DNA from 2 places in the Streptomyces sp. NPDC048057 genome. Region 2 is predicted to be linked to the other one. Evidence: riboswitches for the same ligand, from Rfam matches in the RefSeq annotation. Region 2 holds a riboswitch; the other holds the start of a gene.
The links. A riboswitch is a leader RNA that binds a small molecule or an ion and turns the genes downstream of it on or off. The one in region 2 is predicted to bind thiamine pyrophosphate.
Positions count from the first base shown of each region.

Region 1: it holds a riboswitch for thiamine pyrophosphate, as region 2 does, so the genes downstream of both, AB0E05_RS08595 (thiamine ABC transporter substrate-binding protein) here and thiC (phosphomethylpyrimidine synthase ThiC) in region 2, are expected to answer to the same signal.

Region 1 is NZ_JBEZNF010000006.1:91,508-99,176, forward strand. Features, by position in the region: gene AB0E05_RS08585 (ABC transporter ATP-binding protein) at 1-897, opposite strand, end outside; gene AB0E05_RS08590 (iron ABC transporter permease) at 897-2,549, opposite strand; gene AB0E05_RS08595 (thiamine ABC transporter substrate-binding protein) at 2,615-3,718, opposite strand; TPP riboswitch at 3,799-3,909, opposite strand; gene rlmN (23S rRNA (adenine(2503)-C(2))-methyltransferase RlmN) at 4,036-5,142, opposite strand; gene AB0E05_RS08605 (phosphatidate cytidylyltransferase) at 5,222-6,520, opposite strand; gene frr (ribosome recycling factor) at 6,520-7,077, opposite strand; gene pyrH (UMP kinase) at 7,238-7,669, opposite strand, start outside.
Region 2 is NZ_JBEZNF010000004.1:236,207-243,875, forward strand. Features, by position in the region: gene AB0E05_RS06385 (hypothetical protein) at 1-615, shown strand, start outside; gene thiC (phosphomethylpyrimidine synthase ThiC) at 782-2,575, opposite strand; TPP riboswitch at 2,570-2,742, opposite strand; gene AB0E05_RS06395 (YibE/F family protein) at 2,814-4,196, shown strand; gene AB0E05_RS06400 (SsgA family sporulation/cell division regulator) at 4,224-4,661, opposite strand; gene AB0E05_RS06405 (IclR family transcriptional regulator C-terminal domain-containing protein) at 4,810-5,586, opposite strand; gene AB0E05_RS06410 (DUF5326 family protein) at 5,850-6,068, opposite strand; gene AB0E05_RS06415 (cupin domain-containing protein) at 6,214-6,531, opposite strand; gene AB0E05_RS06420 (cystathionine gamma-lyase) at 6,714-7,669, shown strand, end outside.

The DNA.
Region 1 (7,669 bases), on a different contig from region 2:
TACGGCGACCCGGTCGCCCCGGAAGGTCCGCGCCTCGACCGTGCAGCGCAGGCCCTCCTCCGGGTCCGTCAGCCGCACCCCCGCGGGCCGCACCAGCACCTCGCGCTCGCCGTCCCCGGCCGGGTCCAGCAGCGGCAGCTTGCCCCACGCCGTGTCCGCCACCGACCCGCTGACGGTGGCGGCGACCACGTTGTCGAAGCCGAGGAACCGCGCCACGAAGGCGTCGGCAGGCCGCTGCCAGACCTCCAGCGGCGCACCGGTCTGGGCGATCCGGCCCTCCCGCATGATCACCACGCGGTCGGCGAGCGCGAACGCCTCGCCCTGGTCGTGCGTGACCGCCAGCACGGTCGTCCCCAGCCGCCCGAAGAGCGCCCGCAACTCCACCACCAGGCGCTCCCGCAGCCCGCGGTCAAGCTGTCCCAGCGGTTCGTCGAGCATCAGCAGCCGAGGCTCGGGGGCCAGCGCCCGCGCCAGCGCGACCCGTTGCTGTTCGCCGCCGGACAGCGAGCCGACCGCGCGCTGCTCCGCGCCGGGCAGCCCGACGAGTTCCAACAGCTCCGCGACCCGCGCCCGTCGCGCCTCCCGCCCGTCACCCCGCATCCGCAGTCCGAAGGCGACGTTCCCGCCCGCGTCGTGCTGGGGGAAGAGCTGGTGGTCCTGGAACATCAGGCCCAGGCCGCGCCGGTGCACCGGTACGCCCGTCTGGTCGGCGCCGGCGAGCAACACCCGCCCCCGGTCCGCCCGCTGCAATCCGGCGACCACCCGCAACAGGGTGGACTTCCCACTGCCGCTGGGCCCGAGGACGCAGACCACCTCGTGGTCGGCGACCGTCAGGTCCACGCCGTCGAGCGCCGCCCGCGCCCCGAAGCGTACGGTCACGTCGTCGAGTACGAGCATCAGAACTCCCCGGTCGAGCCGTTGGTCGTGCGCAGGCGGATCCGCTCCAGCAACAGCAGCGCGCCCGCGCACACCACCATCAGGATCGTGCTCAGGGCCATCGCCTGCCCGTAGTTGAGCTCGCCGGGCCGCCCCAGCAGCCTGGCGACGGCAACCGGCAGCGTCGGGTTGTCGGGCCTGGCGATGAAGACGGTCGCACCGAACTCGCCGAGCGACACGGCGAACGCGAAGCCCGCGGAGATCAGCAGCGCCCGCCGCACCAACGGCAGGTCCACCTCCCGCCACACCCGCAGCGGCGACGCCCCGAGGACCGCCGCCGCCTCCCGCAGTCGCCCGTCGACCGCCCGCAGCACCGGCAGCATGGTGCGCACCACGAACGGCACCCCGACCAGCGCCTGCGCCAGCGGCACCAGGATCCACGAGGCCCGCAGGTCCAACGGCGGCTCGTCGAGCGTGATCAGGAAGCCGAAGCCCACCGTCACCGCCGAGACCCCGAGCGGCAGCATCAGCAGCGCGTCGAAGCCACGCACCAGCCGCCCCGCCCCGCGCTCCCGCCCCTCGGGCCCGGGCCGCCGCGCCAGCGCCGCCGCCGCGAGCCCGCCCACGACGACCGCGATCGCGGTCGCGGCCAGCGCGTACCGCAGCGAGTTCCCCACGGCGTGCACCGGTGGTACGAGGAAGGCGCCCCCGCTCGCGTCGAGCGAGCCGAGCGCCCGGTAGTAGTCGAAGCCGTAGCCGTCGGGAGTGGACAGCGAGCGCTCCACCAGGACGCCCAGCGGCACCAGCACCAGCAGCACGACCGTGGTCAGCACCCCGCCGAGCAGCGCCCACTGCCGCGCCCCGCGCGGCCGGCGGGCGGTGGAGGCCGGGTCCACCAGCGTCAACGCGCCCTCCCGGCGCCGTACCGTCCACGCGTGCACGCCCAGCACCGCGCCGACGGCGGCGAACTGCACCAGGGTCAGGACGGCGGCCGTGCGCAGGTCCAGCAGTTGCGCGGTCTGCCGGTAGATCTCCACTTCCAGGGTCGAGAAGCCGGGCCCGCCCAGGATCTGGACCACGCCGAAGGAGGTGAAGGTGAAGAGGAAGACCATCAGCGCCGCGGCGGCCAGGGACGGCGCGAGCGCCGGGAGCGTGACCGTGCGCCAGGCGGCGAAGCGCCCCGCGCCCAGCACTCGCGCCGCCTCCTCCTGGCGCGGGTCGAGCTGCGCCCACAGGCCGCCCACGGTCCGCACCACCACGGCGTAGTTGAAGAAGACGTGGGCGAGGAGGATCGCCCACACAGTGGTGTCGAGGCGGATCCCCCACGCCTCGTCGAGCAGTCCGCCGCGACCCAGCAGCGCCAGGAAGGCGGTGCCGACGACGACGGTCGGCAGCACGAACGGCACGGTCACCACCGCCCGCAGCAGCCGCTTGCCCGGGAAGTCGTAGCGGGCCGTGACGTACGCCCCCGGCAGCGCGACGAACAGGGTGAGCGCGGTCGACGCCAGCGCCTGCCAGGTGGTGAACCACAGCACGTCGAGGACGTCCGGGCGGCCCAGCACCTCGCCGATGCGCCCGAACTGCCAACGCCCGCCGTCCCGCAGCCCGCGGCCGACGATCGCGGCCACGGGGTACGCGAAGAAGACGCCGAAGAACGCGACGGGCAGCGCCATCAGGGCGAGCCGTGTCGCGTTCCCCGTGCGGGGCGCCCGGCCGCGGCGCCCCGCCGCGGGCCGGGTCACTTCACCACGAGCGAGGACCACGTCTGAACCCACTGCTCACGGTTCTTGGAGATGGTGTCGGGCGCCAGCGTCGTCGGCTTCTCGACCACCGCGCCGTGCCGGGTGAACAGCTCGGGCAGCTTCGCCCCGCTGACCACCGGGTTGACGAACATGTTCAGCGGCATGTCCTCCTGGAACGTCTTGGAGACCATGAAGTCCAGCAGGGCCTTGCCGCCGGCCTCGTTCTTCGCGCCCTTCAGCAGGCCCGCGAACTCGACCTGCCGGAAGCAGGTCCCGGTGGCGACCCCGGTGGGCGCCTCGGCCGGCTGCGGGTCGGCGAACAGCACCTCGACGGGCGGGCTGGAGGCGTACGAGACCACCAGCGGCCGGTCGGCCTTGGCCTTCTTGCCCCCGGCGGACCCGGAGAACTCCTCGTTGTACGCCTGCTCCCAGCCGTCGACGACCTTGACTCCGTTGCCCTTGAGCTGCTTCCAGTAGTCCTGCCAACCGTCCTCGCCGAAGTGCGCGACGGTGCCGAGGACGAAGCTGAGGCCCGGGGAGGACGTGGCCGCGTTCTCCACGACGAGCAGGTCCTTGTACTCGGGCTTGGCCAGGTCCTCGAAGGTCTGCGGCGGCGCGAGCTTCTTGTCGGCGAAGTACTTCTTGTCGTAGTTGACGCAGACGTCGCCGGTGTCGATCGGGGTGACCCGGTGCTTGTCCTTGTCGAGTTGCACGGTCGCCGGCACCTGGTCGAGGCCCTTGGCCTCGTGGGGCGTGAAGAGGCCGTTGTCGAGCGCGCGGGACAGCAGGGTGTTGTCGACGCCGAAGAACACGTCGCCCTGCGGGGAGCCCTTCGTCAGGATCTCCTTGTTGAGCGCGACCGCGGTGTCCCCGCTCTTGAGGACCTTGACCGTGTAGCCGGTCTGCCGGGTGAACTCCTTGAGCACGGCCTCGGAGGCGGCGAAGGAGTCGTGGCTCACCAGCGTGACCGTCTTCGAGCCCTTGCCGTCGCCGTCCTTGGCTCCGGAGTCACCGGAGGACTCCCCGCCGCAGGCGGCGAGCACGCTCACGCCGAGCGCCGCGGCCAGCGCGGCGACCGTCTTCTTCCTGATACTGCTCACGGATCGATTCCTCCTGGGGGTGGCCAGGAAGAGACGCGGCCCGGCCCGGTCTCGTCGAAGACGCGGGCAGGGCGCAACAGCTTGAGTGGTGACCGAACTTCCTACCCAGAATGACCTGGGCGAGGTTCAGAGGGTCTGCGGTCTGATGGGTACCGCACTCTCAGCGCTGTGGCGCTCCCCTGTCGGATTTATGCAGATGTACGGGTCAGACTACAAGGTCAGCCGCAGGCGGCGGCAGGGGCGGGTGCCTGCGCACCCCGCACGCTGAAGGCGCAGTGCGCCCGCCTCGCGACCCGACCCGTGCACGACCCCCGTCGTCAGCGCTCGGACGCGGCGAGCTGTCCGCACGCCCCGTCGATCTCCTGCCCCCGGGTGTCCCGCACCGTGACCGGGACCCCGTGGGCCGCGATCGCTGCGACGAAGGCCCGCTCGTCCTCCGGCCGGGACGCGGTCCACTTCGACCCCGGAGTCGGGTTCAGCGGGATCAGGTTCACATGGACGCGCCGCCCCTTGAGCAGCCGGCCCAACAGGTCACCGCGCCACGCGTGGTCGTTGATGTCGCGGATCAGCGCGTACTCGATGGAGACGCGACGACCCGACTTCTCCGCGTACTCCCACGCGGCGTCCAGGACCTCGCGGACCTTCCAGCGGGTGTTCACCGGGACGAGGGTGTCACGCAGTTCGTCGTCCGGGGCGTGCAAGGACACCGCGAGCCGGCACTTGAAGCCCTCGTCCGCGAAGCGCAGCATCGCCGGCACCAGACCGACGGTGGAGACCGTGATCCCGCGCTGGGACAGCCCGAGGCCGTCGGGCTCGGGGTCGGTGAGCCGACGGATCGCGCCCACCACCCGCTTGTAGTTCGCCAGCGGCTCGCCCATGCCCATGAAGACGATGTTCGACAGCCGGGCGGGGCCGCCGGGCACCTCGCCGTCGCGCAGCGACCGCATCCCGTCCACGATCTGGTGCACGATCTCCGCGGTCGACAAGTTGCGGTCGAGCCCGGCCTGGCCGGTGGCGCAGAACGGGCAGTTCATCCCGCAGCCGGCCTGGGACGAGATGCACATCGTCACCCGGTCGGGATAGCGCATCAGCACGGACTCGACGAGCGTCCCGTCGTGCAGCCGCCACAGGGTCTTGCGGGTGGTGTCCTCGTCGCAGGAGATGTGCCGCACGACCGACATCAGGTCGGGCAGCAGCTCCGCGGCCAGCTTCTCCCGCGCGGCGGCAGGGATGTCGGTCCACTGAGCCGGGTCGTGCGCGTACCGGGCGAAGTAGTGCTGCGACAGCTGCTTGGCGCGGAAGGGCTTCTCGCCGATCGCGGCGACGGCGTCCTTCCGCTCGGCGGGCGAGAGGTCGGCAAGGTGCCTCGGGGGCTTCTTGGCTCCGCGGGGCGCGATGAATGTGAGTTCTCCGGGCTTGGGCATGGTCCATCCAGTGTCGCAGAGATACGACGAAGGGCTCGCCATCCTGTGGATAACAAGCCCTTCACCGTGAAGCCGCAGGTCAGCCGCTTCCTACGAACACCACGAACAGCAGCCAAACCACCGGCGCCGTCGGCAGCAACGAATCCAGCCGGTCCATGATGCCGCCGTGGCCCGGCAGCAGCGTGCCCATGTCCTTGATGCCGAGGTCACGCTTGATCATCGACTCGCCGAGGTCTCCCAGCGTCGCGCTGACCGCCACCGCGAGGCCCAGCAGCAGGCCCTGCCACCAGGTGCCGTCGTCGATCATGAACTGCATGCACAGCGCGCCCGCCACCATGGCGAAGCCCACCGCCCCGAACAGCCCCTCGCGGGTCTTCCCGGGGCTGATGCGCGGAGCGAGCTTGCGCTTGCCGAAGCGCCAGCCGACCGCGTAGGCGCCGGTGTCGCTGACCACCGTGAGCAGCAGGAACGCGAACACGCGCCGGGCACCGTCGTCGGCCGTGAGCATCATGGCGACGAAGGTCGCCAGGAACGGCACGTAGAACACGGCGAAGATCCCCGCCGTGACGTCCTTCAGGTACCCCTCGGGCGGCTCCGTCATCCGCCACACCAGCACGGCGAGCGCCGTGAGCGCCGTGGCGACCCAGGCTCCCTCCGCACCGCGCACGTACCCGGCGACGACCATCGCCGCACCACCGACGGCGAGCGGCACCAGCGGAGCCTTGATCTCCTTGCGCTCCGCCAGCCGGGAGGTGAGCTCCCACAGGCCGACCACGACCGCGACCACGACCACGCCGACGAACACGGCCTTGACGAAGAAGAGCGACGCGATGATCACCGCACCGAGGCCGACGCCTACCCCTATGGCCGCCCGCAGGTCACGGCCGGCACGCTTCTTCCCGTTGCTCTCCGCCGTGCGCCTGGCACCGGCCCGGCCCGCCGGCTGACCGGGCTGCTGCTGCTCGGCGGGCGGTGCGACCGGCTCCGTCGAACCCGTACCCGCCCCTCGTTCGTGCCCCGCGTGCGCCCCCCGGTCCTTCGGACCGGACGGGCCGCCCGTACGGCGTCTGTGCGACGACTCGGGTGCCGGCGGCGGTCCACCGGCACCGGGTGCCGGCTCCCGCGGAACCTCGTCACGGAACAGCGGACCGCTCAGTCGGGAGGACTCCCGACCGCTGTCGTCCCTGTGGTCGCGGTCGCCGGGACCGCCTGCGTCTCTACCTGCGTCGGGGAAGTCCGGCACGATGGGCATGGGCCGAGTCTGCTGTGCCTCATGCCCATCGTAGGCGGGACCCGCCGAGGCAGGGCCCTGGTCGTGCGGACGCCACCCTCCGACGTAGTTGGCCCTCTGTGGGGCCCCCCAGGAAGCGTCGTTCATCAGACTTCGAGCAGCTCGGCTTCCTTGTGCTTGAGCAGCTCGTCGACCTGCGCCACGTACTTGGCGGTGGTGTCGTCGAGCTCCTTCTCGGCGCGGCGGCCCTCGTCCTCGCCGACCTCGCCGTCCTTGACGAACTTGTCGATGGTCTCCTTGGCCTTGCGGCGCACGGCGCGGATCGAGATCTTTGCGTCCTCGGCCTTGCCCTTGGCGACCTTGATGTACTCGCGGCGGCGCTCTTCGGTCAGCTCCGGGAAGACCACACGGATGATGTTGCCGTCGTTGCTCGGGTTGACCCCGAGGTCGGAGTCGCGGATCGCCTGCTCGATGTTGCGCAGCGCGGACTTGTCGAACGGCGTGACCACGGCCATGCGCGGCTCGGGCACCGAGAACGAGGCGAGCTGGTTGATCGGGGTCAGCGCACCGTAGTAGTCGGCCACGATCTTGTTGAACATCGCCGGGTGCGCACGCCCGGTGCGAATCGCGGCGAAGTCATCCTTGGCGACCAGGACGGCCTTCTCCATCTTCTCCTCTGCTTCGAGGAGGGTCTCTTCGATCACCACTTGCTCCTGCGTGTCTTGAGTAGGCCCGGCTGACAACTGCCCGGTCGGGCGGAACCTGTGTCGCGTCTTCCCTGCACGGTGTCCGACCGGCAGGGCTTTGTCTATCCCCGGACATCCTCGGGCATCCGTTCCCCGGACGCCCGGGACACCCCCCGGTTCAGGACCGGGTGCCCTTGTCGCTCACGAGCGTGCCGATCTTCTCACCCCGTACGGCCCGCGCGATATTGCCCTCGGCCAAGAGCTCGAAGACGAGGATCGGCAGGGCGTTGTCACGGCAGAGGGTGATGGCCGTGGCGTCGGCGACCTTGAGGTCCTTGGTGATGACCTCGCCGTACTCGAGTGCGTCGTACTTCACCGCGGCCGGGTTGGTCCTGGGGTCGGAGTCGTACACCCCGTCCACGCCGTTCTTGCCCATCAACAGGGCTTCGGCGTCGATCTCCAGGGCGCGCTGGGCCGCGGTGGTGTCGGTGGAGAAGTACGGCATGCCCATGCCGGCGCCGAAGATGACGACGCGCCCCTTCTCCAGGTGGCGCACGGCGCGCAGCGGGATGTAGGGCTCGGCGACCTGGCTCATGGTGATGGCGGTCTG
Region 2 (7,669 bases):
ATCCGCGAAGAGGCCCGTTCGCCCTCCGCCGCGTCCGCCGGCGACCGGGACCGGCCCAGGATCCACGTCGACGGCGACGGCAGCGGCGCCGGCTTCGCGGCCGTGGTCGCGGTGCTCGCCCCGGTCCTCGCGGGCATCGCCGCCCTGCTGTTCCTGCTGGTCGGGTACGTCCTCAAGATGCTCGACCCGCCGCCGTCGTTCGCCCAGACCATGGTGTCGGCCGGCTGGTTCTTCGCCGCCCTCACCGCCGCGGCGATCCTGTACGCGGGGGTCGGGCTCCTGCGCACCGCGCTGCGCAACAGCGCGACGCAGCTGCCGGCCGAGGAGATGTCGAACGAACTCCCCGACGAGGTGGCGCGCGCCAAGGACGCCTGGCTGCACGCGGTGCTGGAGCGCGGCGTCCTGCCGTTCCTGCGGATCGCGCTGGAGGACCCGGCCGCGGACCCGGTGTCCGGAGCGCCGCCGCGGCCCGTGACCCGCATACCGAAGGTCGGGTACGACAGCCCGGACTACTCCAGTCCGAGCGAGGGCAAGTCGGCGGGGCAGCGGCCCACCTTCACCAGCCCCGACTTCACCAGCCCGGACTTCGGGGGCCCCGAGAACCGCCCGGAGTGACCTGGCCGCGCCGTGGCACCGCCGCGGTACGAGGGTGCGGCCGCGAGGCGCGCACCGTACCCCCGTCCCCCCGAGTTCCCCTGACTCCTCGTGCTCCCCGGTCGGCCGGCCGCGCGGTCGGTCGGTCCCGCGGCCGGTCCGTCGGGCCGGTCGTTCAGTCAGCCGGTCACTCGGCCATCGGCAGGTACACCCTGTTCCCGCTCGCCGCGAACTCCTTGGACTTCTGGAGCATCCCCTCGGTGATCTCCTCCGCCGTCGCGTCCGGTGCGGAGGCACCGCCGAACTGCTCCGAGATGCTCTGGCTGATCTTCATCGAGCAGAACTTCGGGCCGCACATCGAGCAGAAGTGCGCCGTCTTCGCCGGCTCGGCCGGCAGCGTCTCGTCGTGGAACTCGCGCGCGGTGTCCGGGTCGAGCGCCAGGTTGAACTGGTCCTCCCAGCGGAACTCGAACCGCGCGTCGGAGAGCGCGTCGTCCCACTCCTGCGCCCCCGGGTGCCCCTTGGCGAGGTCCGCCGCGTGCGCCGCGATCTTGTACGTGATCACCCCGGTCTTCACGTCGTCCCGGTTGGGCAGCCCCAGGTGCTCCTTGGGCGTCACGTAGCAGAGCATGGCCGTGCCCCACCAGGCGATCATCGCCGCGCCGATGCCGGAGGTGATGTGGTCGTACGCCGGTGCCACGTCCGTGGTGAGCGGGCCGAGGGTGTAGAACGGCGCCTCCTCGCAGATCTCCTGCTGGAGGTCGATGTTCTCCTTGATCTTGTGCATGGGCACGTGCCCGGGGCCCTCGATCATCGTCTGCACGTTCATCCGCTTGGCGATCTTGTTCAGCTCGCCCAGCGTCTTCAACTCGGCGAACTGCGCCTCGTCGTTGGCGTCCGCGATCGAGCCGGGCCGCAGCCCGTCACCGAGGGAGTACGTCACGTCGTACGCGGCGAGGATCTCGCACAGCTCCTCGAAGTGCTCGTACAGGAACGACTCCTTGTGGTGCGCCAGGCACCAGGCGGCCATGATCGAGCCGCCGCGGGAGACGATGCCGGTCTTGCGGCGGGCGGTGAGCGGCACGTACCGCAGCAGCACGCCGGCGTGCACCGTCATGTAGTCGACGCCCTGCTCGGCCTGTTCGATCACGGTGTCCTTGTAGATCTCCCAGGTCAGCTCCTCCGCCCTGCCGTCGACCTTCTCCAGCGCCTGGTACAGCGGCACGGTGCCGATCGGCACGGGGGAGTTGCGCAGCACCCACTCCCGGGTGGTGTGGATGTTGCGACCGGTGGACAGGTCCATGACCGTGTCGGCGCCCCAGCGGGTGGCCCAGGTCATCTTCTCCACCTCCTCCTCGATGGAGGAGGTCACGGCGGAGTTGCCGATGTTGGCGTTGACCTTCACCAGGAACCGCTTGCCGATGATCATCGGCTCGATCTCCGGATGGTTGACGTTGGCCGGCAGCACCGCGCGGCCGGCCGCGATCTCGTCCCGCACGACCTCGGGGGAGACGTTCTCCCGCAGGGCGACGAACTCCATCTCGGGGGTGATCTCGCCGCGGCGGGCGTACGCGAGTTGGGTCACCGCCCGGCCGTCCCGACCGCGCCGGGGCTGGCGCGGGCGCCCGGGGAAGACCGCGTCCAGGTTGCGCAGTCCACCGCGGGGCGAGGTGTGCTTGATCCCGTCGTCCTCGGGGCGCACGGGCCGGCCCGCGTACTCCTCGGTGTCGCCGCGGGCGACGATCCAGCTCTCGCGCAGCGGGACCAGCCCACGGCGCACGTCGGTCTCGACGGTGGGGTCGGTGTACGGGCCGGACGTGTCGTACAGCGTCACGTCCCGGCCGTTGGTGAGGTGCACCTGACGGACCGGCACCCGCAGGTCGGGGCGGGAACCCTCGACGTATGCCTTGTGCCAGCCCGGTGTGCGGGCGCCGTCGACAGCGGGTTCGACGGCAGGCGTGCGTGCGTCCTGAACGGTCATGGAAGACCTACTCCCTACGCCGGCATTACCCGGTAACAGGTTCGGCGGTCGACGCAGCGGTGTCCGCGACGTGTGGCGGGCCGGCGCTCTCGCGGCCGGCCCTGCAGTACGTCTACGGAGGTCAGCGCCCTCTCAGCCCGGTGCTCCGAGCTCCCGCGTGTGCAAAGGTGGCACCACGCTAGCGTCATTTCTGGCGTGCTGACCAGGGGGCCCCTGCCGTTCTTGCGATGATCGGTCGGTGACGTCATCACCGCCCGGCCCCCAGCAGGGCCCTGCTCCCCAGCCCGCGCCCGGCCAGGAACACGGCCACCAACACGGCCACGGACACGGCCACGGACATGGGCACAGCCACGGGCACGGGCCCGCCGCGCCCGTCTCGCGGCATCTGCGTCGGGTCATCGCCGCGGTGCTGATTCCTTTCGCCACGGCCGTCGCCGTGGGTCTGGTCGTCCTGTGGCCCGGCTCCGCGCCCGGCCACGAGCGCACCGGCGTGGGCTTCGACCGACAGACCGAACAGGCCACGGTGACCCGGATCGAGCGCATCGACTGCAAGTCCGTGAACTCCGCCCAGGTGCCCGCGACCGGGGACACCAGCACGCCCCAGGGGCGGGAGGCGATCGCCGCGCAGGAAGGCGAGTGCAAGAAGGCCACCATCAGGATCGACTCCGGCCAGCACAAGGGCCGCGTCTTCGCGGAGGTCGTCCAGCCGGACGCGGTGCGGCAGTTGGAGAAGGACCAGGAGGTCGTGGTGGCGTACGCCCCGGACGCTCCGCCGGACCTCCAGTACGCCGTCATCGACGTGAACCGGAAGGTCCCGCTGGCGGTGGTGGCCGGGATCTTCGCCCTCGCCGTGGTGCTGGTGGGGCGGATGCGCGGGGTGATGGCGCTGATCGCGCTGGTCATCTCGTTCGCCGTACTGACGCTGTTCATCCTGCCGGCGATCTTGGCGGGGTCCAATCCGCTGGTGGTCGCGGTGGTCGGGGCGAGCGCCATCATGCTGATCGCGCTCTACATGTGTCACGGGCTGACGGCGCGCACCTCGGTCGCGGTCCTCGGCACGCTGATCTCGCTGCTGCTGATCGGGCTGCTCGGCTCGGTCTTCATCGAGTGGGCGGTGCTGTCGGGCAACACCGACGACAACACCGGCCTGATCCACGGTCTCTATCCGGAGATCGACATGAGCGGTCTGCTGCTGGCGGGGGTCATCATCGGCTCGCTCGGGGTGCTCGACGACGTGACGGTGACCCAGACCTCGGCCGTGTGGGAGCTGCGGCAGGCGGATCCGACCATGGGGCCGCGGGCGCTGTACCGCGCGGCCATCCGGATCGGCCGCGACCACATCGCCTCCGTGGTGAACACGCTGGTGCTCGCCTACGCGGGTGCCGCACTGCCGCTGCTGCTGCTCTTCACCATCGCGCAGAGCGGGGTGGCGACGGTCGCCAACAGCGAGTTGGTGGCGGAGGAGATCGTCCGGACCCTCGTGGGGTCGATCGGACTGGTCGCCTCCGTCCCGGTGACCACCGCGCTCGCGGCGCTGGTGGTCTCCGCCGACCGTCCGCAGCCCGGCGGGGCGGTGCCCGCGAGCCGTGGTTCGGGCCGGGGCCGGCGCCGCAAGAAGTAGCGGCGCCAGGGCGTGTCCCAGGGCCGCTCAGCCCGCGTTCTCCCCGGTGAGGATGGACCTGAGCACCTGTTCCAGGTCGGTGTCGAAGTCGCCGAAGGTCCGCTCCTGGCCGAGCGGGACCAGGCGATCGGTGCGGTCGAGGAAGGCGACCACGGGGGCGGCGCTCACCTGGAAGTACGCGCAGTCCCCGCCGACCTGGAGCCGGATGCCCAGGTCGGCGAGTTCGCCGGGGCCCATCGGCGCGATGTGCACGTCGCCGTCCCCGCTCGGCCCGACGATTCCGTCGAGCAGCAGATCGCGGCTGAAGGCCCAGGTCACCGGGGCGTCACCGGGCAGGTGGAAGGTCATCCGCACGGCGTACGGATCCTCGACCTCGTACCGGAGCTCCACCGGGATCCGGAACGAGAGCTCCTCGGAGACAAGGAAGTTCATCAGGACCTCGGCCTGGACCGACTCGTCGCGCATCGTGTACCCCGCAGTGAAGGAGGCCCGGATCGGGCCTGGTTGGCAGCCTTCTGGATGAAGTCAGCAGAAAACGGGTCAGGGAGGATACCCCTGAACCTCTCCCAACAATCGTGCTGTATGCGACCAGAGGACTACAAGGAGTGATTTTTCAGATACTGATAGAGAAGGCGAGGGAACCCAGCAGGCTGCCTATCCCCGTTCTCAGTTGCTCGATCGCCGGGAGCAATCGTTCCTCCTGGTCGAGCGGGAGGGATATCGCCATCGCGGCGGCGCCGGAGCCGGCGGTGATGGGGATGGCGGCGCAGACCGTGCCGGCCGCGTACTCCTGGCGTTCGATCACGGAGTCCATGCGCCTGCGCGCCGCGATCCGGTCCAGCAGGGTGCGCCGGTCCGGTACGGAGCAGGGCGTCAGGGGCCGCACCGGGTAGCGGTCGAGGTGGTCGTGGAGGGCCGCCTCGTCGAGCTGGCCGAGCAGGCACTGCCCGAGGGCGTGTGCGTGCCCGGTCGCGCGGAAGTCGGCCCACTCGCGGACTGCGGGGGCGTGCGGGGCGTCGGCGATGCCGGCGATGTCGATCTCGCCCTCGCGGTAGACCGCGAAGTAGACGGGCACGCCGATCGCGTCCCGCCAGTGCTCCAGCGACTCCTCCAGCTTGCTGCGACGATTCTGCGCCGTCGCGCCGACCGGGGTCAGCCGCTCCAGGGCGTCCCCGAGTACGAACACCCCCTTCTCACGGCGCAGATACCCCTCGTGCGCCAGGGTGCGCAGCAGGTGGTACGCGGTGGGAAGGGGGAGGCGGGCCTGCCGGGCCAGCACCTTCGCGGGCGCGCCCGCCGGGTGCGCGGAGGCCGCCTCCAGCAGTCTGAGCGCCCGCTGCACGGATGTGATCAGGGTGGGGGGAGCACCGTCGCTCGCCGCCGTGGCCACGAATCACCCCCAGAATGTCCTGACGTGGTGACGGACGACTCGCCCGCCCGCGGGGGCCGTCCCCGTGGATCCGCCGCGCCGGGCTGCCCGGGTTCCCACGTCTCCCCGACGGGGGAGCGCTCGCGGGTGCACAACAGGGCGCACTAGGGGTGGTGAAACCGGATGCCCAGCGGCGGACTGCCACTGTAATGGCCATTCAACCAACTGGACCCTGCGTTGGGCCTGGGTTCCCTCGCCTGGGTTAAAGCAGTACCGCCCAGTGGTTACCACTCCCCGCGGGAGTTCGATGATCCCTTGAACTTCCGTACGACGAAGATCAGTCCGCCGATGAGGGCGACGAACACCAACATCTTGAAGAGCAGACCGATCACGAAGCCGACGACGTTCGCGATCAGACCGCCGAAGATCGCGAGCGCGACCAGCGGGACCGCGACCCACTTCACCCACCACGGCAAACCGGCGAAGATCTCCCGTACCGCCATCGTCGTCCCTGCCTTTCCCGGACACTGCCGTTCCCGCTGTCGTCTTCCGTGTCGTCCTCGATGCTAGGCGGGCCGGGTGCGGCCCGGGCGGCCCGCGGCCCCCGATCTCCCCTGAACCGTCCCTTAGGGCATCCCGGAGCGCGTCTCAGCTCTCTGGTGGAGAGAAGACGACCAGGACCCTGAGGTCCTCGGTGATGTGGTGGAACTTGTGCGCCACCCCGGCCGGCACGTAGACGACGCTGCCGCGCGCCACCGCGGTGGTCTCCATCCCGACGGTGATCGAGGCGCGACCGCTCACCACGAAGTACACCTCGTCCTGGCCGTGGGGCTGCTGGGGGTCGGCGGTGCCCGCGTCGAGCGCGTACAACCCGACCGACATGTTCCGCTCCCGCAGGAACTGGAGGTACGCACCGTCGTTCGCGGCGCGTTCCGCTTCCAGTTCGTCCAGTCGGAATGCCTTCATCGTGCTCCGCCCTGCTGTCGTGTCCGATCACGTCAGCCACGATCAGACACAGGAAGGGATCCGCCGTCAAGACGGGCTCCGACGACGCCGGAGGGCGACCCCGCGGTCCGGGCGACGGGCCCGTCGCGCAGGATGGCGGAAGAGCGCACGGGCGCGGAGTGACGAGAGGAGCGTGACGGGCCATGAGCACAGGCATCGGCGACGGTACGAGGGCCGTGCGGGCGGGGCTGCCCGAACCGGTGAAGTACGAGCCGCCCCTCCCGGGCCCCGTCTTCGCCGCCCACTACCACCTGCCCGGCGAGCCGACCGGGCCGTACACCTACGGCCGGGACACCAACCCGACCTGGACCCGGCTGGAGCAGGCCATCGGGGAGCTGGAGGCACCGGGCGAGACCGTGGAGACCGTGGTCTTCTCCTCCGGGATGGCCGCGATCTCCGCCGTTCTCTTCTCCCGGCTGCGCGCCGGCGACACCGTGGTGCTGCCCAGCGACGGCTACCAGGCGCTGCCGCTGGTGCGCGAGCAGTTGGAGGCGTACGGGATCGGGGTCAGAACCGCGCGGACCGGCGGTGACGCCCAGCTCGCGGCGCTGGAGGGCGCGCAGCTGCTGTGGATCGAGACCCCGTCCAACCCCGAGCTGGACGTGTGCGACGTGCGCCGGCTCGTGGCCGCCGCGCACGCCACGGGCGCGCTGGTCGCGGTGGACAACACCCTGGCGACCCCGCTCGCCCAGCGGCCCCTGTCGCTGGGCGCGGACTTCTCAGTCGCCAGTGACACCAAGGGCATGACCGGCCACGGGGACCTGCTGCTCGGCCATGTGACCTGCCGGAACGCCGAGTTGGCGGCCGGCGTGCGGCACTGGCGCAAGGTCGTCGGGGCGATCCCCGGCCCGATGGAGACCTGGCTGGCGCACCGCTCGCTGGCCACCCTGCACCTGCGGATCGAGCGCCAGTGCGCGAACGCGCTGGCCCTCGCCCGGGTGTTGGACGGGCGGGCGGAGGTGACGGGGCTGCGCTACCCGGGCCTGCCGGGCGATCCTTCGTACCGCCTCGCCACCGAGCAGATGCGTCGGTACGGTGGGGTGCTCTCGTTCGTCCTGCCCGACCGCGAGCACGCGGAGCGCTTCCTCGACGCGCTGCG